DNA from 2 places in the Paenibacillus apii genome. Region 2 is predicted to be linked to the other one. Evidence: a T-box and tRNA genes for the amino acid it is inferred to sense, from the RefSeq annotation. Region 2 holds a T-box; the other holds one or more tRNA genes.
What was found. A T-box is a leader RNA that pairs with one kind of tRNA and senses whether it is charged. The one in region 2 lies ahead of G5B47_RS14450 (arginine--tRNA ligase), so its partner is inferred to be a tRNA-Arg.
Positions count from the first base shown of each region.

Region 1: it has a tRNA-Arg gene. The T-box ahead of G5B47_RS14450 (arginine--tRNA ligase) is inferred to sense a tRNA for this amino acid. The anticodon was not compared.

Region 1 is NZ_JAAKGU010000015.1:51,986-64,862, forward strand. It holds gene G5B47_RS23310 (phosphoglycerate kinase) at 1-551, opposite strand, end outside; gene gap (type I glyceraldehyde-3-phosphate dehydrogenase) at 788-1,798, opposite strand; gene G5B47_RS23320 (sugar-binding transcriptional regulator) at 1,901-2,965, opposite strand; tRNA gene G5B47_RS23325 (tRNA-Arg) at 3,238-3,312, shown strand; gene clpP (ATP-dependent Clp endopeptidase proteolytic subunit ClpP) at 3,494-4,090, shown strand; gene G5B47_RS23335 (GDSL-type esterase/lipase family protein) at 4,152-4,793, opposite strand; gene G5B47_RS23340 (DUF3298 and DUF4163 domain-containing protein) at 4,886-5,983, opposite strand; gene G5B47_RS23345 (SIMPL domain-containing protein) at 6,131-6,886, opposite strand; gene G5B47_RS23350 (HPr family phosphocarrier protein) at 7,036-7,305, opposite strand; gene whiA (DNA-binding protein WhiA) at 7,403-8,332, opposite strand; gene G5B47_RS23360 (gluconeogenesis factor YvcK family protein) at 8,338-9,279, opposite strand; gene rapZ (RNase adapter RapZ) at 9,338-10,237, opposite strand; gene G5B47_RS23370 (ROK family glucokinase) at 10,282-11,232, opposite strand; gene G5B47_RS23375 (DUF438 domain-containing protein) at 11,453-12,283, opposite strand; gene G5B47_RS23380 (ABC transporter substrate-binding protein) at 12,769-12,877, shown strand, end outside.
Region 2 is NZ_JAAKGU010000006.1:81,639-91,843, reverse strand. It holds gene G5B47_RS14450 (arginine--tRNA ligase) at 1-1,562, opposite strand, end outside; T-box leader at 1,606-1,829, opposite strand; gene G5B47_RS14445 (YjcZ family sporulation protein) at 1,996-2,094, shown strand; gene G5B47_RS14440 (TetR/AcrR family transcriptional regulator) at 2,186-2,881, opposite strand; gene G5B47_RS14435 (ABC transporter permease) at 2,933-4,171, opposite strand; gene G5B47_RS14430 (ABC transporter ATP-binding protein) at 4,168-4,899, opposite strand; gene G5B47_RS14425 (stalk domain-containing protein) at 5,144-6,577, shown strand; gene G5B47_RS14420 (phosphate ABC transporter substrate-binding protein) at 6,637-7,494, shown strand; gene pstC (phosphate ABC transporter permease subunit PstC) at 7,670-8,611, shown strand; gene pstA (phosphate ABC transporter permease PstA) at 8,612-9,493, shown strand.

The sequences.
Region 1 (12,877 bases), on a different contig from region 2:
TTGGACAGGGCTTTGCCGAGTACGGACAATTCTTTCTCCATCAGAAGTCCGGACACAGCTGGCAGATAGTGGGCGATGCCTTCGGTCGAAGCATGCGCGCGGTGCGCCGCGCCGAATGCGTCGTTGACAAACAGATCGGCAAGCTCGGAGAACTGCTTAGCAAGCTCCGGGTCGTTCTTCTCTTCGCCCGGATAGAAACGGACATTTTCAAGTACCAGAACGTCGCCGTCTTTCAGTTCGGCAACTTTCACTTTTACCGCATCGCCAACCGCTTCGTCAGCTTTGGCAACCGGTTTGCCCAGAAGCTCGGACAGACGCTCCGCAGCCGGAGTCAGACGCATGGAATCGACGAATTGGCCTTTAGGACGGCCCATATGGCTCGCCAGAATGATTTTGGCTCCGTTCTCGATCAAATATTTGATCGTCGGCAGCGTCTCGCGGATACGCGTGTCGTCGGTGATTTTGCCATCTTCCAGCGGCACGTTGAAATCCACGCGCACGAATACGCGTTTACCTGTTACTTCTACATCACGGACACTTTTTTTGCTCATGACTTTTAACCTCCACACCCGAAATTGTTCCACTCTTGGAATTACAGGGGCACCGCATAGAGTTTGCATCAAGAAGAAACGGCTGCGACCTTCTAAAGGATGGCATCCGTTTTTCCGAAAGAACTATAACATACGATTAGGCGAAATGTGCTGCGATTGTCTTGTATTTCGGAAAAGAGCGGAAACAATGAACTGCTGTTTCCGCTCTATGGATGATGCTATTTAAAATCTTTAAATTATTTAGTCAGTTTTGCGAAGTGTTCCAGCGTACGAACGAGCTGGGCAGTGTAGGACATTTCGTTGTCGTACCAAGCTACAGTCTTAACGAGCTGCTTGTCGCCAACGGACAGAACTTTAGTTTGCGTAGCATCGAACAGGGAACCGAAAGTCAGGCCTTTGATGTCGGAGGATACGATTTCGTCTTCCGTGTAGCCGTAAGTTTCCGGATCGGAAGCTTCTTTCATTGCCGCATTAATTTCGTCTACCGTTACGTTCTTCTCCAGAACAGTAACCAGCTCTGTCAGGGAACCTGTAGGTACCGGTACGCGTTGAGCGGCACCGTCGAGTTTGCCTTTCAGCTCAGGAATAACCAGGCCGATTGCTTTTGCAGCGCCAGTCGTGTTAGGGATAATGTTCTCGGCAGCAGCGCGGGCACGTCTGAAGTCGCCTTTGGCATGCGGAGCGTCCAGTGTGTTTTGGTCGCCAGTGTAGGCGTGGATTGTAGTCATCAGGCCTTCAACCACACCGAACTTGTCGTTCAGAACTTTGGCCATAGGAGCCAGGCAGTTCGTTGTGCAGGATGCGCCGGAAATAACAGTTTCGGAACCGTCGAGAACGTCATGGTTAACGTTGTATACAACAGTTTTCATGTCGCCTGTAGCAGGTGCGGAGATAACAACTTTTTTCGCTCCGCCTTTCAGGTGAAGCTCAGCTTTTTCTTTGGAAGTGAAGAAGCCTGTGCACTCCAGAACGATATCTACGCCCAGGTCGCCCCAAGGCAGTTCTTCAGGGTTGCGGTTAGCCAGAACCTTAACATCTTGGCCATTCACTTTGAAGAATCCGTCATGAACTTCAACTTCGCCTTGGAATTTGCCTTGAGTTGTATCATATTTCAACAAGTGCGCCAGCATCTTGGCATCGGTCAGGTCATTGATCGCTACAACTTCGATTCCTTCCACGTCTTGAATACGGCGGAATGCGAGGCGGCCAATACGTCCAAATCCGTTAATACCTACTTTTACAGTCATTGAATAGTTCCTCCTAAAATTCGTTTTTATTTATTCAAGACAAGCCTAAGGCTTATCAAGACAACAAGTTAAGTATAAAGCATAAAAAATGCCAATGCTCGTCTAATGCCGAATCTGCTCGGAGGCAGCGCTATATTCGTCGATCTCCCTGACGATTTCAGCCGCTGCGGCTTCATCTATGACGAGTATGTCCTCTTGGCCGAACCTTAGCACGGCGTGGATGGCTTTAGCCTTGCGCTTTCCTCCGGCTATGCCGATAACGACTTCCGTCCGAAGAATATCCTCAAGACGAAGTCCCATGGTCAGCATGGAATGAACGACCTTGCCCTGTTCGTTAAAGTAGTGACCGAAGGATTCGGCAACGGCGCCCGCATCCTTGATCTTACTAACGGTTTCCTCGTCCAGGTTTCTGCGGCGAGTCATTTCCACAGCATCTCCGATTCCATGCACGATAATTCTCGAACGGCGGATAATCTGTACAATTTCTGAAATATTCGGTTCATGCGCCAGCGATTGATAGGCATCCTCGCTTAGCAAGTCCGGCACATGCAGCAGCCGGTAATGCGCTCCGATCCGCTTGGCCATCGTTGAAGCGATGGTATTGGCCTGAAATTCCACACTCTCTCCAAGCCCGCCTCTTGCCGGTACAATCAAGACTTCTTTGTAAGACAAGGACATTGGAGAGGTCATCTGCTCCGCCAATTCGTACAATGTCGAACCGCCGGTAACGGCAACCGTATCGTCGGTATTCAGCACGCTCAGCAGCGCTCTGGCCCCGGCTCTTCCCAGCTCTCTCTTGGTAAAAGGTGAAGCCTCACAATCTCCCGGCACCACGATAACCTTCTTCAAACCGTAGCTTGAACGAATTTTCTCTTCCAGATCATCAAGGCCAAAGAGGCTTTTGGCCACAGGCTCGAGCAAATCAAGCAGTTTCCGTCCGGCATCGCTGATGCGCATGCCAACACTCTCGATCTCAATGAGCCCCTGCGACTTCAGAAGGTCCGTTTCCGCACGAAGCACCCGCTCGGTCATATCAAGCGAAGCGGCAAGCGTTCTGCGGCCGATAATATCCGACAACAGGATCTGATGAAGAATCGTATACCGTCTTTTGAGGGTTTCCATGAGATCAGGCAGAAGCTGCTTTTGGATTTCCAATAAATTACGCATGCTTTCACTCCTGCAACTTCGTCTTTCTCGTCTTCCCCTTCTCTATGGTCTTAAAACGTCCCGGGTTAACTTTTTAAGTCCCACCAATATTCTACCCAAATATTGCCCTGAACGCAAGGGCTCCGAAACTAGAATTCACAACCTCTTTTCTTCTTATGCATCGACATCCGCATCGACATTGGCATTGCGTTGACGAAAGATCGCTGCCAGAGATCTGTATCAATAATTGGGAGTTGCAATGCTTCGAATTTTATATTATAATAATTTCTGTTGCGCCCGTGGTCCAATGGATATGACGTAGGCCTCCGAAGCCTGAGATCCAAGTTCGATTCTTGGCGGGCGCGCCACATTATTTGATTAACCAAACCTTGTGTATTTAACCCAGCGCCATGAGATGGCGCTTTTTTTGTGAGGACAGTTTGACTTTCTTTGACTTTTTGTTTGAATTTGTTTATCATGTGGGTAATACGGTAAGAGTTAATGAAGAAACATCCATTTTGAAGATCTAATTCTAAGGAGGTTTTCCACGTGAGTTACATTCCTATGGTCGTAGAACAAAGCAACCGCGGCGAGCGGGCGTATGACATCTATTCCCGCCTGCTGAAGGACCGCATCATTTTCCTTGGAACCGAGGTCAATGACGTGGTAGCCAATTCCATCATCGCACAAATGCTCTTCCTGGCCGCCGAGGACCCGGAGAAAGATATTTCCTTGTACATTAACAGTCCGGGCGGTTCCATCACCGCCGGCATGGCGATTTTCGATACGATGCAGTACATCAAGCCTGACGTCTCCACGATCTGCGTCGGTCTCGCCGCTTCCATGGGCGCCTTCCTGCTCAACGCCGGAGCCAAAGGCAAACGCTATGCGCTGCCGAACAGCGAAATTATGATTCACCAGCCGCTGGGCGGAGCCCAAGGACAAGCTACGGACATCGAGATCCGCGCCCGTCGCATCCTGAAAATGCGCGACAAGCTGAACAAGATTCTGGCGGAACGCACTGGCCAACCGCTAGAGCGCATCGAAAAGGACACGGACCGCGACTACTTCATGAGTGCAGCGGACGCAGCCGAATACGGCCTTGTCGACAAAGTCATCGAGAATACAACCTCCGTCGGCGCCTAACCTTCCATAAAAATGAAAACACCCTTTGTTCACAATTGTGGGCAAAGGGTGTTTTGTTTTGTTAATTGGAGTGCAGATTTCCATACCCCATCGAGTGCAGCCGCTCGGCAATCACGCGGTAGCCTTTTCCGTTCGGGTGAAGATGGTCGATCGAGAGCAATTCCCGCTCGTGTCCGGCAAATGTTTCGTAAATATCGGCAAAACCGCATTCCTTGCTGCAATACTGCGCCAGTTGGCGGTTGAACTGCCGGACCCAGCCCGAAGCCTCTTCCAGCGTAGGATACGGATTGTACAATCCGACAATTCGTATAATATAGGGCTTGCCGGCGCCTGCCTTCACTTGGTGAATCTGCCCCATGATACCGGCAAAATGGCGCCCGGATTCTTTCAGGGCTTTTTGATAGACCGAAGACGGCAAGTGGGACTGCCCCCCCGCCTTCGCAACTTGGATCAGGTCGTTGCCGCCGATCGAAATCGTAATGATATCCGCCTCGCGCAGCGATTGGCGAAACAGCGGGTTGTATTTTACTAGCTTCTTCAGCTCGGCTGTAGTCAAGCCGTTGATTCCCAGGTTCGTATAAGCGACAAAAGTACGGAGCGATATTTCCGACATCCGCCTGTAGACGGGAACAAAGCCATTTCCGGGCATTGCTCCAAAGCCGGTGGTCAGCGAATCGCCAATCGCCGCATAGTGGTAAACCATTACATTCTCCCCTCCCCGCTTATGGCTCGGTCACCATTCAGCATATGAACGGCAAGCCGTTCTCGCAACGGGAGAATATCCAGTCCAGTCAACTATTTTGAACGGGTGAACGGATTGCTTCCGTCTGGCAGCAGCTCATTAAAGGTAAAGGTAAACTCCGGAAAGCCTGCAGCATACGGGGTATATTCATATAATTGAAAGAAGAGCACCACACGGCCGTCTTTAAGGTAAAAATATTTCTCCGTATTCAGGCCGGTGAAACCGCCAAAATAGCCTTCATCCGCCCTTAACAGCTTGCCGACCTTCTCGTTCAGCAGCTTTTTGTAATTCGGATTGGCTCCGAACAAGTCTTTGAGCAGCAGGCGCTTGCCATCCTTCAGCGAAAACGTAAAGGCTTGGCGCAGCGTCATGCCGTGAGCGCCTCCGGTGTAGGTGTACTGGTCCATGACCAGGCTCAGCACACCGTTCTGGTTATAGGTCACAACGTAATTCGAGTCGAATTCATACGGACGGTCCTGCTCGCTTTTCTCGGCAATCGCCCTGTCGGCGTCTTCGGCAAAGCTCATTGCGGCTTGTCTTAGCGTATCGTTAATGCTCTTCTGCGCGGAGGCTTCCGGAAGGCCCGCAATCTGCGGATAATCCAGCCTGATGGCCGAGTCCCCGATCTCCTTGGCATACGTCTCCGTCGTTACCGTCACCTTGTTCAGCGGCCGGTTCATTATATTCAATCTGCCGGAAGAAGCGCTAAAGTCACCACGGTAGCCGAGATAATCACTGAGCAGGCCAAAAGGAACGTAAAGGCGGTTATTGAAGCTGCGGCCCTCATACTCGTTGATAAAATAGCCATTAACCGCAATAGAAATTCCATATACGGTAACCGTAAGCTTGGTCTGACGGATTCCCTGCCCGGCGGTATAGCTGTTCTCCGCCTTGTTATAGGTGATCGGCATGCCCAGAGTATTTTTCAAAAAAGTCACCGGAATCCATAGCTTTCCTTCTCTAAAAATGCCCTGCTGCATCGTAAGGGTTCCATTGTACTTCAAGGCAACCAGAGAATAACCGGCCTTAACCTTAGCCTTGACCGGCGCGGCTTCACCCGTTCCGGCAGAAACAACCGTCCCGCCCAGCAGCAGCGCTGCCGCCAACATTCCGGCTCCCCATGTGCGTGCAAGCTTGTTCGTTTTGTTCATGGTACCATTCTCCTTTTTAAGCTACATTGATGTCATTTCGCTGCCTATGTTATCCATTATATCGCCTGTAAAGTGACAGCAAAGAGGCTTTTTCGCGTCCAATTCTGCGATAAAAGCCTCTTATCATCTCGTTAGTTGTCCGGCCTGCTAGTTAAGCTGATAGATCACGTTAAGCTGCGTGGTAATCTTCACCTCTCCCGGTTGGACCGCGGTGCTGGCGGCGCTATCGGCGGCGCCGTACATCATTTTGGCGTTCTGTTCATATAATATCGGGCCCGCGCCCCCGTCGTTCTGGCTGACGGTCAGGACCTGTCCGAGCGTTCTCTTGGCGGCTTTAGCAATCGCTGCCGCTTTCACGTCGGCGTTGGCCATCGCCTTCTCAATGACCTGCGCCTCGAACGCCGAAGTGTCCTCAACCGCAAAACGGGCATTGCCGATATTGTTGGCGCCCGCCTCGGAAGCCGCATCGAGCAGCGAGCCCACCTTGTTCAGATCACGGTATGCGACCTGCAAAACATGATGCGCATTGTACCCCTTCACCTGCTGGCCTTCCTTGTCGTTATACGTATAGTTCGGCTGTACAAAGAATTCGCTCGTCTGGATATCCTTGCCGTTAATGCCCCACGTATTCTTGAACAGCGCCGTCAATTTTTGAATTTTCGCTCCATTGGTCTTCTGGGCCTCCTGGGCGGTTGACGCCGAAGTATCGACTCCGATCGACAGATAGACGATATCCGGCTTCATCGACAGTTCCCCTTTGCCAACGACACTGACGATATTTTTCTGCACCTCTTCGGCAAAAGCCTTCTCCGGCTGATCGAATGCGCCGCTTAGCGCCACGCCCCCCGCCATTAAGCTTCCTGCAACAAACACGGACAGGACCGACTTGATCCATTTCTTCATTTTTGCCATCCTCCTTCATGATTTGCGCGACTAGCGGTTGTACCTACTAGACGAGAAGGCCTGGCAAATGTTGCATGGGGACAAAAATAAAAAAAGCCCTCAACGGGCTTTTTGGTCATACCATAAATAGGGCTGTGCTGCGAATACTGTTACTGATTCTCCAGCTCTTCCTTGCTGACAAGGCTCGTCAACGCGGTTACGGCCTGATCGGCATCCGCGCCTTCAGCGCTGATATAAATCTCCGTGCCGGAGCTGATCGCAAGGCTCATAATCCCCATGATGCTTTTGGCGTTAACTTTTTTATCGTCTTTTTCGACGAAAATCTCAGATGAGAACTTGTTGGCTTCCTGCACGAACAACGCTGCCGGCCGAGCATGGAGCCCCGTCTTCAACCGGACGACTACCGGGTGCTTTGTCATGAAACGCTTACCCCCTAATTAAGATGTGCCCAAAAATTTCACAGTAAATTTTATCATATTATATCATTATAACCTAAACGACACTAGAAGAAAATAATCATTCGCTCCGAAGCTTCTCAGCCAGCTCGTCGATCTTCCGAAGCCGATGGTTGACGCCGGATTTGCTGACGTTGCCTTTCAGCATCTCGCCGACTTCCTTCAGATTGATATCGGGATGGGACAGACGGACCTCAGCCACTTCGCGAAGCTTGTCTGGCAAATTCTCAAGCCCAATTTCCTTCTCCAGAAACTTGATGTTCTCAATCTGGCGCACTGCCGCGCTGATCGTCTTGTTGAGATTCGCGGTCTCACAGTTCACAATCCGGTTGACAGAGTTACGCATGTCGCGCATAATGCGCACATCCTCGAATTTGAACAACGCCTGGTGGGCGCCGATCAGGCTGAGGAACTCGATGATCTTTTCGCCTTCCTTGATGTAGAGGATGAATCCCTTCTTGCGCTCGATGCAGCGGGCGTTGAGATGAAACTCACCGGCCAGCTTCACCAGCGCCTTGCAGTGCTCCTCATACATGGAGGCGATCTCCAGATGGTAGGACGAACCTTCGGGGTTGTTCACCGATCCACCCGCCATAAAGGCGCCGCGCAGATACGCGCGTTTGCAGCAGTTCTTGCGGACAATGCTTTCGTCGATGCCATCCGTAAACATGAAGCCCTCCGAGACGATTTTGAGGTCGTTCAGGATTTCCTGCACACGGGCGGGGATGCGGACGATATAGACGTTATTTTTCTTCAAACGCATTTTTTTACGCACGAGAAGCTCGGTATGAACCTGGTAATATTTCTTAAGCAAGGAATAAATCCGCCTTGCAATCGCGGCATTTTCTGTTGAGATGTCGAGGACGATCCTTTTGCTTGAAAGCTGCACCGATCCGTTCATCCGGATCAGCGCCGACATTTCCGCTTTCTCGCAGCACGAGCCGCTCTCAACCATCGTCAGTTCTTTTTTGGTTAGCGCCGCAAAAGACAAGGTCCTCACCTCTTTCGTGTTATCCAATCCTGAATGAGCTTATAAATATGATGGCTCAGTTTATCTGTATCATGCCTCAAATAGGTACGGAACAAAACCAGCTTGTCGGCAATCAGCTCATATCGCGGATCATCAATCGCATTCTGGTCCAGTTCTACGGGGCTCGCCCCTTTTTCGGCATATTTCCGCTGCACTTCGGGCGGGATTTCGCCGTTGTTCACGACGACATAATCGAACAGATGCATGCCGATATGATCGTACACGGCCTGTAAATGATCGCTCACGGTGTAGTTATCAGTTTCCCCCGGTTGGGTCATTACGTTGCAGATGAACATCTTCACCGCGCATGAGGCGACAACGGCCTCCGCAAGTTTCGGCACAAGCAGATTCGGCAAAATGCTGGTGTACAGGCTGCCAGGGCCGAGCAGAATCGCATCGGCGGACCGGATCGCCTCCAACGCCTCCGGCAGCGGTTCGACATCAGGCGGCTCGAGAAAGACCCGCTTGATCTTGTTCCCGGCTTCCGGAATCTTCGACTCTCCCTTAACTATGGTGCCGTCCACCATCTCCGCGCTCAGCACAACCGCTTCGCCGGCGGCCGGCAGCACCCGCCCCCTTACGGCGAAGACCCGGCTCAGCTCACGGACAGCGGTGACGAAATCGCCGGATATATCGGTAAGCGCGGCCAAAATCAAATTGCCGAGACTGTGTCCGGCAAGACCTTCTCCGCTGCTGAAGCGATACTTCATAATGTCAGCCATCAGCGGCTCGACATCGGCCATCGCGGTTAATACGTTGCGGATATCGCCTGGGGGCGGCATTTGCAGCTCGCTCCGCAGAATGCCGGAGCTTCCTCCGTCATCGGCAACCGTTACGATAGCGGTAATATCCAGCGGCTTCTCTTTCAAGCCGCGAAGCATAACGGACAGGCCGGTGCCGCCGCCCATGACGACGACTCGCGGACGCTGTCCAGGTTGTTCAGCCACGATTAGATCCCTTCTCTCCTTAATGCCTGTCGCGTTCGGCATCCCGGTGGCTGACCGATATGATTTCCGTCTCGCTTATCCCCAGCATCTTGCCCAAATATTCAGAAATGGCCACAGAGCGGTGCTTGCCGCCCGTGCAGCCGATGCCGATGATGATCTGGGATTTGCCTTCCTTGCGGTATTGGGGAATGAGAAAATGCAGCATATCGAGCAGCTTCGTCAGAAACGCCTGCGTCTCGGGCCACTTCATAACATATTCATATACATCGCTGTCTTGTCCCGTGTGTGGCCGAAGGTGGTCCACATAATGCGGATTAGGCAAAAAGCGAACGTCAAACACAAGATCCGCGTCGATTGGAATGCCGTATTTGAAGCCGAAAGAAGTGATATTGACGGAAAGCATGCTTTTCCCCAAATGGGAGTAACGGGAGACGATCTTCTCCTTGAGCTGGGCAGGCTTCATATTGCTTGTATCAATAACCTGCGTAGCCGAATCCTTGAGCTCCTGCAGCATATTGCGCTCCAGCCGGATACCGTCGAGCGGCATGCCCTTCGGAGCAAGCGGATGGCGCCGACGGCTCTCCTTGTAGCGCTGCACCAATACGGAATCGGTGGCGTCCAGAAACAGAATCTCGCAGCCGATCGTAAATTGTTCCTTGATTAAATGCAGAGATTCCGACAGGGCGGTAAAAAACTCGCGGCCCCGCAGGTCAATCACGAGCGCCACTTTGGCGATCTTCCCCTTGGACTGTTCAATCAGCTCCGCAAATTTGGGAATCAGGACGGGCGGAAGATTATCGACGCAGAAAAATCCGAGATCTTCGAGGCTCTGTACGGCGATCGTCTTGCCCGCTCCCGACATTCCGGTAATGATGATCAGGGTGGCCGCAGTCGACGGAATCTTCTCCTCTTCGGTCATTAAGCTTCCCTCCCTAGAATTAGTGTATGAATAATTTCCGGGTCCTAAGAACGCAGCAGAAGGCCGGCGGCGCCGACGATGCCTGCATCGTTGCCGAGGAGGGCTGGGATAATTTTTACATCCTTTTGCAGCGGATCAGGGGCAAGCTGCGCGTACACGCGGCGGATTTCTTCAAACAGAATTTCTCCGGCCTTCGATACGCCGCCGCCGATGATGAATACCTCGGGATTCAGCACAGCCGCAACCGCCGCCATCGACTTGCCAAGATAGAAGGCAGCACGGTTGACGATGCGCAGCGCCACTTCGTCCCCGGCTTTGGCCGCATCAAACACTTCTTTGGCGGCAATTTTGTCCACCGATGCAAGCGTCGTGCGGTCGCCCCGCGCTACGGCGTCGTTCGCCATGCGAATGATGCCCGTTGCCGAGGAAACGGTTTCCAAACAACCCATCTTCCCGCAGCCGCACTGAATGGCTTCCAGATCGGGAACGACGGAAATATGACCCAGCTCACCGGCAAGCCCGGAGAAGCCTTGATAAATTTTACCGTTTATAATAATGCCGCCGCCAACGCCGGTTCCGAGCGTATAGCATACGCAGTTCTCGATGCCGCGCCCGGCCCCGCTCCAGGCTTCCCCAAGCGCCGCCACGTTGGCGTCATTGTCTATTTTGACGGGCTTGTTCAAGCGATCTTCCAAAATGGAACGAATCGGCACGTCTCTGAATCCTATGTTAGGCGCAAGAATGATAATGCCTTCACGAATGTTCGTGAAACCGGCTACTCCCGCTCCAACACCGACAAGCTGATCCCATTCATAAGGTGAATCAGCGACAATTTGACGCACATACTTTTCGATGTTGTCAATGACGGTATGGACACCGTCCTGGGTTCCAGTAGGCCCTTCATAGGTGTGCAGTAAATGTCCTTCGTCATTGCAGATGCCCACCTTAATTGCGGTTCCGCCCAAATCCACGCCTACGTAGATATTTTCCGACATGTAACAAGCCACCTTCTCTAAACTAAAATAGTAAATCCCACGATACCCACTATAATAGAAGCGTTCCCTGCGGTCAAGGAAAGGCGGCACACCCGGGTCAGATACGACTCTGAAAGGCCAAAAGTGGTATGATAAGGAAAAATGAGTACAAAAAAAGCCACCCGCCTTGCGGCGAGATGGCCTACACTGCCTCCGGTTCAAGGAGACTACAGTCCGTCCTTCAATTTACATTTCCTTTTACTCCAGCAGCCTTGTGTTCCATCACCCATTCCTCTTCCGGTACCGACAGGCAGTAGCCGATTTCGGCGCTCGCCTTGGCAATGCCAAGCCATTCCTCTTCCGTAAGCTTCTCAAGCGCAGTAGGCAGCAGAATCTGCTCTTCCTTAAAGATCATTTCGTTTACTTCCCGAATGATTCGGGACAGCGCCTCGATCACCTCTGTTTTCCGGCCCCTATAAGGCATAAGCATGGCTCTGGCATCCTTGATCAGACTGCGGATAGCGTCATCTGCGCCCCACATAACGGAGGATGCCCCGTACGCTCCGTGCTTCTCCAAATAAGGAAACAGCAAATCCTCCTTGCGCCGGTAATGCTTATCGAGATCAAACAGCAAGGCAAGATCATCGAGCAGCTTACGGGCGTTCTCAGGGCAGTCGTTCTTTTGAAACTTGTTCGAATGAAGCCTCAGCTTGAAATTGACGAGACGGTCAACATCCCGGTTTTCCCGCTTGAATGTGTGCACAGGATGTCCGGGCCGATCCTCCGGCTTCGAAAAACGGTGAATCTCCTGAACCGTTCCTTGAAAAGCTGCTTCGTGGACAGCGCACAAACGCCGGATTTCAACCGACGGAACTCCTTCCTCGGTAATCAGCGCATTCTCCATTCCCGCGATCTCGGACACATTCATACCGGCCACCGCTTTCTCAAAAAGTTCTTTCACCTCATCCACCGACTTGCCTGCATGCAGATCTCTGATAACCTCTTTCAGCATTTCCCGGCGCCTTCTTTCCTGCATGACTTCCGCTGCAGACCGGCCAAGTCGCTTGCTCATGCGGTCTCTCCCCTTTTTCAAAAATGATGTCCGTCTTCTATCCGTCAGCTCGCTTTACGCGGAACATACCTCTGATCCGCCCATATGATTGAGAATTATTCTCATTGTATCATTAGGGGAACAGCATATTTTATGATGTAGGTCACAGGTTGGGCCAGCCTTTTCCGCTCGCGTCACAGCATTCTGCGCATTCTTTTAAAAGCCAGGGACCAAAGAGCCCCTGTTACGCGCCGCACCGGCCTGCTCCTGCTATTCTCGGCCTCCTGTCTTCTCCAATGTCCGTCCGCCAGAGATTCAAGCTTAAGCCGGTCCTTCTCCATTAGCATTTCCGCGATTACAGGATGAATCATAGGTGATCCCGCCCCTTTCCTTTCCGGATTCTTACATCCGGATGTTACCTTTAGTATATCTTTTCCAAAAGGGGTAAAAAGGGTATAATCCAAATTAATCGCTTCACCTTTTCTATTGAACAGGAGGTTATGCCTTTGCTGGCCGCTCTGCAATTCTTTGAGCTGCGATCGTCCTACGTGGACCGGGAGCTGAATACTCCCTATCCAACCACGATTCAAGCGCTGACCGACATATGGCACTGCA
Region 2 (10,205 bases):
GGGGTGATATCCGCGGCTTTTGCCAGGACGCTGACCGCGCGAGCGTAGGAGTACATCAAATACACGCCAGTGTTGCCGGATATTTCCGTCGCCTGACGCAGATCGAACACGACCTCGGTACCGAGGTTGAAGCGCAGCAGGTAGTAACGGATCGCGGCAATAGCGATGTCCCGGCTGGGGAGTCCGCTTTGATCGGTGCGGGCCCGCTTAATGCTGTCCTCCATAAGACGAATCAGATCACTCACCTTGATGCCAATGCCCTGACGCCCCGACATGGCGTATGAGGCTTTGCCGTCCGAAATATCGATGCCGAGATCGGCGGCCGAAGCGGGACTAAGGGAAACGACGCCGTATCCCGCATGATGGAGCTTATCCGATTGAGCCGAATATCCGAGCGCACGGAGCGCCTCTTTAACCATTGTCTGCGGATATTCCTGCCTGGAATCAATGACATTAATGACGATATCTGCTCTACCGAGCGGGAGATGATCTCCCCCTTGTACCGTCGTATACAGCCCTTCTGTAAATTTTTTATAGGTGAAATCCTTGTCCAGCAGCCCGAATTTCCAGAGATGGTAGGCAATATCCTTGGCCGTATAGGTCAAAATCCCGTTCGAACGCACTAGCACCTTATCCGTGGTGTGCTCGGCATCCTGCGCTCCCGGTTCCGTTCCCTGCTTCAGCACCCAACAGCCCGCAAGCTTGCCTTCCGATTCCCGGTAAAAATAAGGCGTCTCCCGCAGCCGCTCAAACGCCGCTGCCCAGAATCCTTCCCGAACAATGCTGCTTTCCCAGACGAGCAGATCGTATTCGATGCCGAACGGCCTCATCTCCTCCACATGCTCCCGAACGATCCGTTCGGCGGTCAGGCTGCCGAGCCAGGCGACATTTCCCGTCCCTTCCTCAAGCTCATGCAGCGTTTCGGCGCGTTTGGCCGCCAGCTCCGGATTCACGGCATATTCCCGGTTCACTGCCGAGTAGATGTCCCAGCAGTAATCGCCGAACCGGACATGCTTACCGCTTAAAGGCACGTTCAGCAGACCGACGACGGTATCCGCCAGCTGGTTGCCCAGATCGTCGATATAGTTGTGGACCTCGACCGTATAACCAATTTTTCTTAACATGCGCACGAGCGTGTCGCCGATGCAGGAATTCCGAAGATGGCCGATGTGCATCGATTTGTTAGGATTGACGGAGGTATGCTCGATGATCACTTTTTCCCCCGGCGCCGGAGGAAGCTCGAATTGGCGTCCGGCCCACGCGCTCCAGCGGATATGAACGTTGAGAAAGCCTGGAGCGGCCGTGTCCGCTTTTTCTAGCAAGCCCTCCGCCAGACCCGATGCCTCCAGTTCCTCCCGGATCAGCTGAGCAATGACAAGCGGCGGTTTCCGCAGAGTTCTGGCAAGCTGCATGGCAATATTGCTTGAATAATCACCGTGCTCCGGGTTCGCCGGCTGCTCCACGGCCACGGTCAACCCTTCTGGAATCTTCGCCCCAAGACGCTCCATGACACGCGTAACACTTTGCTCCATCGCTTGTTGAATGATCCGGCTTAATAACATCCTCACAACCTCCTTCTGATAATAAAAAAAGCCCGCGTCTCCAAAAAGAGACGAGGACTTGTGTTCTCGCGGTACCACTCTACTTGCCAAGACCGGATGGCCTGGCCGCTTATAGGATAACGGACCTGTACCGGGGCTTCCTACTGAGGTTTCGTTTCGGAAGTCCGTCTCCCGGGTGCGCTTCATGAAGGTCTGCCGCCGGCTTCCACCATCCCGGCTCGCTGGGCATCAGGGGCCCTTCACTAATCTCCCGATCATCGACTGTCTGTGAATATGTTGTTCAATCGTACGTGCAATGTTTCTTCTTGTTATAATCGATTTCTTGGGAAAAAGCAATGGATTCTTCGTTTCATTTGTTTGCCGAAATTCCCGGACGGGCATGACAGCTGCTGCATAATCTGGTGACATATCCCAATGCAGAGGAGGAATTATCGTGGGTGAAGCTAGAGACCTGGGCTGCATGACTTCGACAAGCGCGATTCTGGTACTGTTCATTCTGCTCGTGATCATTACCAAAGCTTGGTGTGTATAATTAATTGTCCGCTTAACGTGAAATCCCGCCGGGCCTGAAGGCCTGACGGGTTTTTTTTGGGGGGTCGAAGCCGCCTTTGCAGGTATGCTCCTTAGACGCTCCGGTCTCCGGGGTCAGCCGCGATGCCGTGTCCAATTAACCGGATCAGGAGCTCGATTTCCTCCTCGTCGTTCCATTCTTTATTCGGCTGCAGCAGAAGGCGGGTCATGATGTAGCCGATAATTGCGGATGCGGTAAAGCGAATTAAGGTCGGTGCCGGGATATCGATGATTTCCCCTTTTTGCTTAAAGTGCTCGACTTGGGCGGAAATCCTTTCAAAAACCTTGCTCATAATATCCTCCATGAACTGCTCGCGCAGGTTCGGATGAAAGGGGATTTCCTGAATGAGGATTTGCAGGATCTTGAAGTTCTTGCGGGCAAATTCAAGCCGGTTCCGGATCAGGGAGCGAAGGAAGTCCTCGTAGCTGTCAAAAGATTTATCCAGCAAATTACCAAAATTCCTTATGACAAAAGGGGCGAGCAGACGGCTCATCGTCGGCCCTACAATGGACAGCAGCAGGTCCTTCTTGGTCTTGTAGTAGCGAAAAATCGTTCCCTCCGCCACCCCGGCCTTCTGTGCGATTTCACTGGTCGCCGTGCCCGCATACCCTTTTTCCGCAAACACATCCACGGCTGCCTGCAAAATCGCAACCTGCTTCGGCGTCATTTTCTCTTCACCGCCAAGGGCAAGCAGTTCTTGAGCCCAGTCTTCCGTATTGTTGTTGGCAGAAAAATGTTCGGTCATCATGGCCACCCTCCAGACTTTATCAGCTTATCTTACCATATTTGCGGAACTAAGTTACATTTTGCGGTGTTTACGGAGGGCCAGCACGTTCAGAATCATGAACAGAAGTGAAAAAGCGATCAGCACAACCACATCGGTTTCAATCGCAGTCCAGCCTTTGCCCCGGATCATCACATCCATCATTCCTTGCGCCCCGTAGTATAACGGAGTGGCATACCCGATCCGCTGAAGCCACAGGGGAAGCGTGTCGAGCGGAAACAGTCCGCTCAGGAAAATCTGCGGCACAATGACAAGCGGGATGAACTGAATCATCTGAAGCTCGTTCCCGGCGAAAGCCGACAGCAGCGTGCCGAGCGTCAGAGCCGTCATCGACAGCAGCAGCGTGATCAGCAGGACATAGCCGAAGCTCCCGGCCATCATAATGCCCAGCACCTGAATGGAGAACCAGGAAATGAGCAGGGCCTGGAACACGGTAAAAATACCGAAGCCGATAACATAGCCGATGACGATTTCCCACCGTTTAAGCGGAGTGGCGAGGAGACGCTCCAGCGTCCCTGTCGTCCGTTCCCGAAGAAAGGAGACCCCGGCAATCAGGAAGACGAAAAAGAACACGAATACGCCGATCATAATCGGTCCGAACCGGTCGATGGTCTTCATGTCCGCGGAGCCGTACAGGTAGCTGACTTGCGGCTGGACGGCAGGCTGTACCTGTTGTCCCAGAGCTTGCTGTCCCTGCGTTTGCTGTCCCTGCGTTTGCTGTCCCTGCACCTGTTGCCCCTGTGCTTGCTGTCCCTGTGCCTGTTGTCCCTGCGCCAGTTGTCCCTGTGCCTGCTGTCCCTGCACCTGTTGTCCAAGAGCTTGCTGTCCCTGCGCCTGTTGTCCTTGTGGCTTTTGTCCCTGCGCCTGAGCTGGCCCGGTTGCCCCCAGGTCCCTTGTCGCCTGCTCCAGCGCCTGCATAACGGCCCGATTGGCAGTCGGATTGCTTCCTTCCAGTATGACCTTCGGAGCGCCGCTACCCGCGGTGATCATTGCGTCGATTGTTCCGTTTTTCAGCGCCTGAACCCCGTCTTCCTCCGAGTCATACTTCACAACCTTGGCGTCATGTTTGGCCAGCGCTTCCGACAGGACGGCCGCTTGACCCGACAAGCCGATATTCGGTTTATAGGCATTGCCGCCAAACACGAGGCTCATCAGGCTGAGAACGAGCAGGGGGGCGGCGAACATCAGAGCCATCGTTCTTTTGTCGTGAATGAACTGCCGCAAGATACGCAGCGTAAGAGCGCGGATTCTCATGGACGCACACCTCCGTAATATAAAAATGCTTCTTCAATAGAAGATGAACCCGTAGCCTGAAGCAGATTGGCGGGAGTGTCCTCAGCAAGCAGGCGGCCTTCCCGGATCATTCCGAGCCGGTCGCATTTTTCGGCTTCATCCATCACGTGGGTCGTCAGCACTATGGTCGTTCCCCGTTCATTCAGAGCTCTAAGCTCCTTCCAGATGGACATTCGCAGCACCGGATCGATCCCGACCGTCGGCTCATCCAGAATAAGCAGTGGAGGTTCGTGCAGCAGCGCGATGGCCAGCGACAGCCGGCGTTTCATCCCCCCGGAGTATTGATCGACTCTTTTGCGGAGATGCTCTTCCAGACCTACAATCTCAATAACTTCTTTAATACGGCGGTTTCTCTGTTCTTTCTTCAATCCATACAGCGAAGCGAAAAATTCCAGATTCTCCTTGGCGCTCAGCTCACTGTACAAGGCGTCGGACTGGGCCATATAGCCGATTTGTGAAAGCAGCGAAAGCTTGGGAACCTTCACTCCCAGCACATGGACTTCCCCCGAGTCGGCTTCATCGATTCCGGTCAGCAGCCGGACCAGCGTCGTCTTACCGGAGCCCGAAGGACCCAGTAGGCCGAAGGTCTCGGTTTTATGCACCTCAAGGCTGATGTCTTCCAGGACAACTTTGCTTCCGAAGGCTTTGCGAATATGCTCCACTTTAATCACCGGGGCTTCACGGTTCATGCGAATCTCTCCGTTCTTCATCAAAATGAGTGAGTACTCACTCAATATATTAAATCAGGCAGCGCCAATTGTAAATCCTTTTTCCCGCGTTAATTTTGAGTTAACAAAACGGCTGAAATCCGGCCGAAGCCACATGAAAAATTTGGACAACTTCATCTTTGGAAAATATTTCTCGGCAACAGATTTTACAACCAGGGCGGAAAATAACTTTAGCAGTTACCTATATGAAAAAGGGTGAATTCATTTGAAAAGAAATCAGTTGTTAGGCGTACTGATGGCTTCGGCACTTCTGGTCTCGGCAGGCGAAGCAAGCGTGTACGCGGCGGCAGGACCGGTTAGCAAACCATCCGCCGTTAAAGCATCCGTTAAGGCAACGGTAAAAGTTAAAGAAGGAGTTAAGGCTTGGACGGTAAACGGCGCCCAAACCAGTTTCAAAACGGTAGACGCCGGCGGATATAAGCTGTATTCCATCAGCCAACTGGCCGCTTCCCTCGGCGCAAGCATCGCTAATGAGTCGGGAAGCCTGGTGCTGAAGGACAAGGCAGGAGTACATACGATTAAATTGAAAGCCGGCTCCAAGAGCTACACGCTCGACAGCGTAAAATACAATTTTACGACAGCACCGACCGTTTACGGCGGCAAGCTGTACGTTGAACTTAGCGCAATCGTTAACGGTCTGGGCGGAGAGCTGTTCGGCAGCCCGCTGCAAATTCTTGGCACGGCGCGTCCGCAAGGCGAATTTGATACGATCCATTGGGCCGCTGACGGAACGGTTCTGGCGAACCTGGAAGGCGAAACGACGCAAATTTACAAGTTTGGGGCAAATCCGGGCAGCTTTGGATTGTTCTCGAGCGATGACAAAGCCTCGGATTTCGCAGTTTCTGGCGACCGTCGTTACGGTGCTTTCACCGATGAGAACGGACTGCTGTACGTCATTGATTTGACTTCGGGTGCGGTGAAACCTGTCGGAACGGATACCTCCACCAAGACAGATCTTACCTGGTCGGCAGACGGCAAGATCATCTATTTTATCCAAGGGGACAAGCAGGAGAAGATTTCTCAGATTTCGGTTGATATCGGCACTGTAACGGAGCTGCTGGCCGATAAGGTGGAGAACAAATCCGAACTGCATATTTCCGCGGACGGCAAGAGAGCGGTCTACATCGTCAACATTACCGGAACCGCCAAAAATGACGCCGACAGCACGGAAGATTCCCTGACGGTCGACTATAGCAAGGCGGGAGAGCAGCTGTATCAGCTTGACCTTTCAACAAAGGGCGCGAAGCCGGCCGCTCTGACCACTTCGGACGACAACAAGCTGTATCCGGAAATTCTGGCTGACGGAACGGTAGTCTACTTGAGCGCGGACCCTGAAGGCAAAACGGTCAACACGCTGAAGACAGTGAAGCCGGACGGTACGACCGCCAATATTGCGCTGGATATCGAAGTGAACTGGGCCGAGGCCGCTGCCGGCGGAATAATCGCATCCGGAACGGCTGCTGACGGCACTTCCCGCTTTTATTCCGTTTCGGCATCCGGATCGGCACAAGAACTGTTCCGCACGAAAGCCGACATTTCCGAAGTTGCGGTTTCCGCCGACGGAAGCAAACTGGCAGTAATCACAGGCGGAAAGCTGATTACAATCGAGAACGGCAAATCCGTGCAGTTGACGAGATAAGGCGTTTTTTCAGAACGACAACTAATTTGGACGGCTAGAAGCCGAGAGGAGAATCAGTCATGAAATTTTTCAAAAAGGTCACATTTACAGCTTTGGCTGCCGTGTTTGCCGTTTCGGCATCTTTCGCAGGAGGAGCATCCGCAGCGGGAAAGCTGTCGGGTAAAATTACGGTTAACGGTTCGACAGCTCTGCTGCCGCTGACGCTGCAGGCTGCTAAGGAATTCCAAAGAATGAATCCGAAGGTGAGAATCGCCGCTTCAGGCAAAGGCTCCGTTACCGGACCGCAAGCCGTGAAGAAAGGCATCGCCGACATCGGCGCGTGCGACTGGGATGCCAGTATCGATGTTCCCGGATTTAAAGCATTCAGCGGACAAGTAGCGAACAAGGTTGCGGTTATTCCTTTTGCTACTATCGTGAACAAGAATGTCGGTGTAGACAACCTGACTACCGAGCAGCTGAAGGGCATTTTCTCCGGCAAAATTACGAACTGGAAGCAAGTCGGCGGCGCTGACGCGGATATCGTCGTCATTACCCGCGCTTTCGGCTCCGGCACACGCGTTAACTACCAGGCCAAGGCTCTGGCGGGCGGCGATATCGTGAAGAAAGAGAAGAACTATAAAGAAGTTGGCTCCAGCGGCGATATGAAAACAGCTGTGGGAACGACTCCAAACGCTATCGGTTATATTGATTTGGTCTACGTTAGCGGCGACGTGAAGGCTGTGAAGTTTAACGGCGTAGCGGCTACTACGGACAACGTCATTAACGGTTCTTACAAAATTTGGGCATATGGCTACTACATGACCAAAGGACAGCCGACTGGCGCCGTTAAAGCGTTCATCGACTATGTACAAAGCAAGAAGTTCCAACAGGGTTCGCTGAAAAAACTCAAGTTCATTCCGATCTCGGCAATGAAGTAATTTAGCACAATTTTTTCGGAAGAGCGTCATTATACGGCCAGCCTCCGGCACATGGGGGGCTGGTTTTTTTAAAATATAAAATTTTTAAGCTAAACGCTTATCATTTATTTCTGCGAGAAACGCATCTGCGTCTTAGAAAGACGCCGTCAGGCGTTTCTTCTTGGGAGGAAACAGCATGGCACAACAGTCCTATGAACCGAACCCTGCGGTACAAAGCATCCGTACCAAGGCGGTTTCGGGCAGACGCCATCTCCGGCATTTGCTTGCAAATACCGCTGCCCGCTATTATTTCTTGTTCAGTATTTTGGCGCTCTGTTTCGTACTGGCGCTGGTTATTCTCTTTATCGGCAAAACGGCGCTGCTGCTCTTCGGTCAGGTCTCGCCGGTCAAATTCTTCCTCTCGTTCGACTGGACGCCGGAGGAAGACCGGTTCGGGGCAGCGGCCTTTATTTTGAACACCTTGTCGCTTACCGCGCTCACGCTGCTGATTTCGGTTCCCGTCTCGGTGGGTATGGCGGTGCTGACCGCCGAAATCGCGCCGGCCTGGCTCAAGCGCCTGATCCGTCCGATTCTTGATCTTCTGGTCGGCATTCCTTCTATTGTATACGGTTATCTTGGCTTGACCGTTCTCCTGCCGCTGCTTCGGCGAGCCAGCGGGGAAGGCCTCGGGGACGGCCTGCTGGCGGCGGCGCTCGTGCTGGCGCTGATGGTGCTGCCGACCATTGCCCGGATCAGCGACGATGCGATCACCGCTGTGCCGCGCAAGTACCGCGATGCCGCCTATGCGCTCGGCTCCACCCGGTTGCAGGTCATTATGCGCGTGGTGCTGCCGGCTGCCGGCAGAGGAATTCTGACGGCGGTGATTCTCGGGATGACGCGGGCGATCGGCGAGACGATGGCTGTCGTGATGGTAATCGGCAACACGCCTCAGCTCGCGAAGACTCTCTTTACACCGGCGTCGGTGTTAACGAGCAACATCGTGATGCAGATTTCCAACGTGGAATTCGATTCCACCTGGAACTATGCCCTGCACATGATGGCTTTCCTGCTATTGTTGATTTCGTTCTTACTAATACTGATTGTCCGTTTTTTGGGACGCAAAAGGAGGGAAGGGTAAATGAGCAGCTTCTCCCGTTCGCGGCACACGGCACGGTCCATCCGGTTTGACAAGCTGGCGACATGGGGCTTTTACGGCCTCGGGGCTTTGGTGATGCTCCTTATTTTTTGGCTGCTGTTCACCATCTTGAGCAAAGGGCTGCCTGGCCTCGATTTCTCCTTTCTGATCCGCCAGCCCGAGGAGATTGATATCGGGGGCGGCATTGGCCCCGTGCTGTTCAACTCTTTTTATATCCTGCTGATCTCCTTGGTCATTTCGATTCCGATCGGTCTGGGCGCGGGGATTTATATGGCGGAGTATGCACCGGACAACGCTTTTACCGGAGCGCTGCGGATTTGCGTCGAATCTCTGTCGTCCGTGCCTTCCATTGTCTTCGGTCTTCTCGGTCTGGCGATATTTGCGGAGTACTTCGGAATTGGCCTGACCATTCTCGGCGGCGGCGTCAGTCTGGCGCTGCTGAATCTGCCAATGCTGGCGCGGGTAACGGAGGAAGCGGTGCGGGCTGTTCCAGACGAGCTGCGCGAGGCGGGCTATGCGCTGGGTCTGACGAAATTTTACTGCATCCGTAAAATCGTGCTGCCCGTCGCGCTCCCGTCCATCATTACGGGCATCTGCCTGGTCGCCGGCCGCGCATTCGGGGAATCGGCGGTAATTATCCTGACGGCAGGCCTCAGCACCTCGGGGGAAATGTGGGACTTCAATCTCCTCTCTCCGGGAGAGACGCTGGCCGTGCATTTATGGTATGTGCAATCCGAAGCGATTGTCGAGGATGCCAAGCAGATTGCCGATAAATCGGCGGCGGTGCTCGTTATCGTCGTGCTGCTGATCAATCTGGCGTTCCGCGCCCCGCTGTGGTGGGTCAAGCGCGGGAAAGGGCAGTAATTCCCCGGTACACTTACTGATATGCTCCCCTTTAGATAGACAGGCGAAATCATAATAACCTGTTTAGCTAATGGGGAGCTTTTCCGTTTATAACGGGGGGAACCGCCTTTTTTAAGGTGCTGTGGGGAAGCTAGTTGCCTCTGAAGTGGCAGCGTTTGGGCGTGCTAACGTGTTTTTTCGAATTATTGTGTAGAGATTAAGACATGTTCCGTTGTTTGGGGATTCATTATTCAGGTGTTAATTATTTTAGTGAGTCGATGTGCAGTGGGGAGCCTGCATCCATTTAAGTTCGAGTATGCGACAAGTGGGATATGTGGGTGTGGCTATACCGAAATAATGATTGGGACTCTGATTGGGACTGCTATGATTGGGACTGCTATGATTGGTGATTGCTATGATTGGAATTGCTATCCTTTGGAGGGCTTATGATCGATTGGAGTTAATCCCCGTCGCTGCCTGTTTAATAGTTGGGAGAGAGGGCGAGTGAACTGGAATTTCTCCGTCTTATTTATTAAAAAGAGACCTATTTAGGAGCTTGAGAGGGAATTCCTCCACTTTAATCAGGAATTTTGGCCAAAAATCAGGGAGAGGCGGCAAATAAGCTGGAGCTTTTCCCGTTCAGGAGGCAGGTCGGCCCTATTTTTCGAAAATGAAAGGGAGTTTTTCCCGTTTATGCATATGCCATTTGTTAGATCAAGCGTTCCTCCTTCGT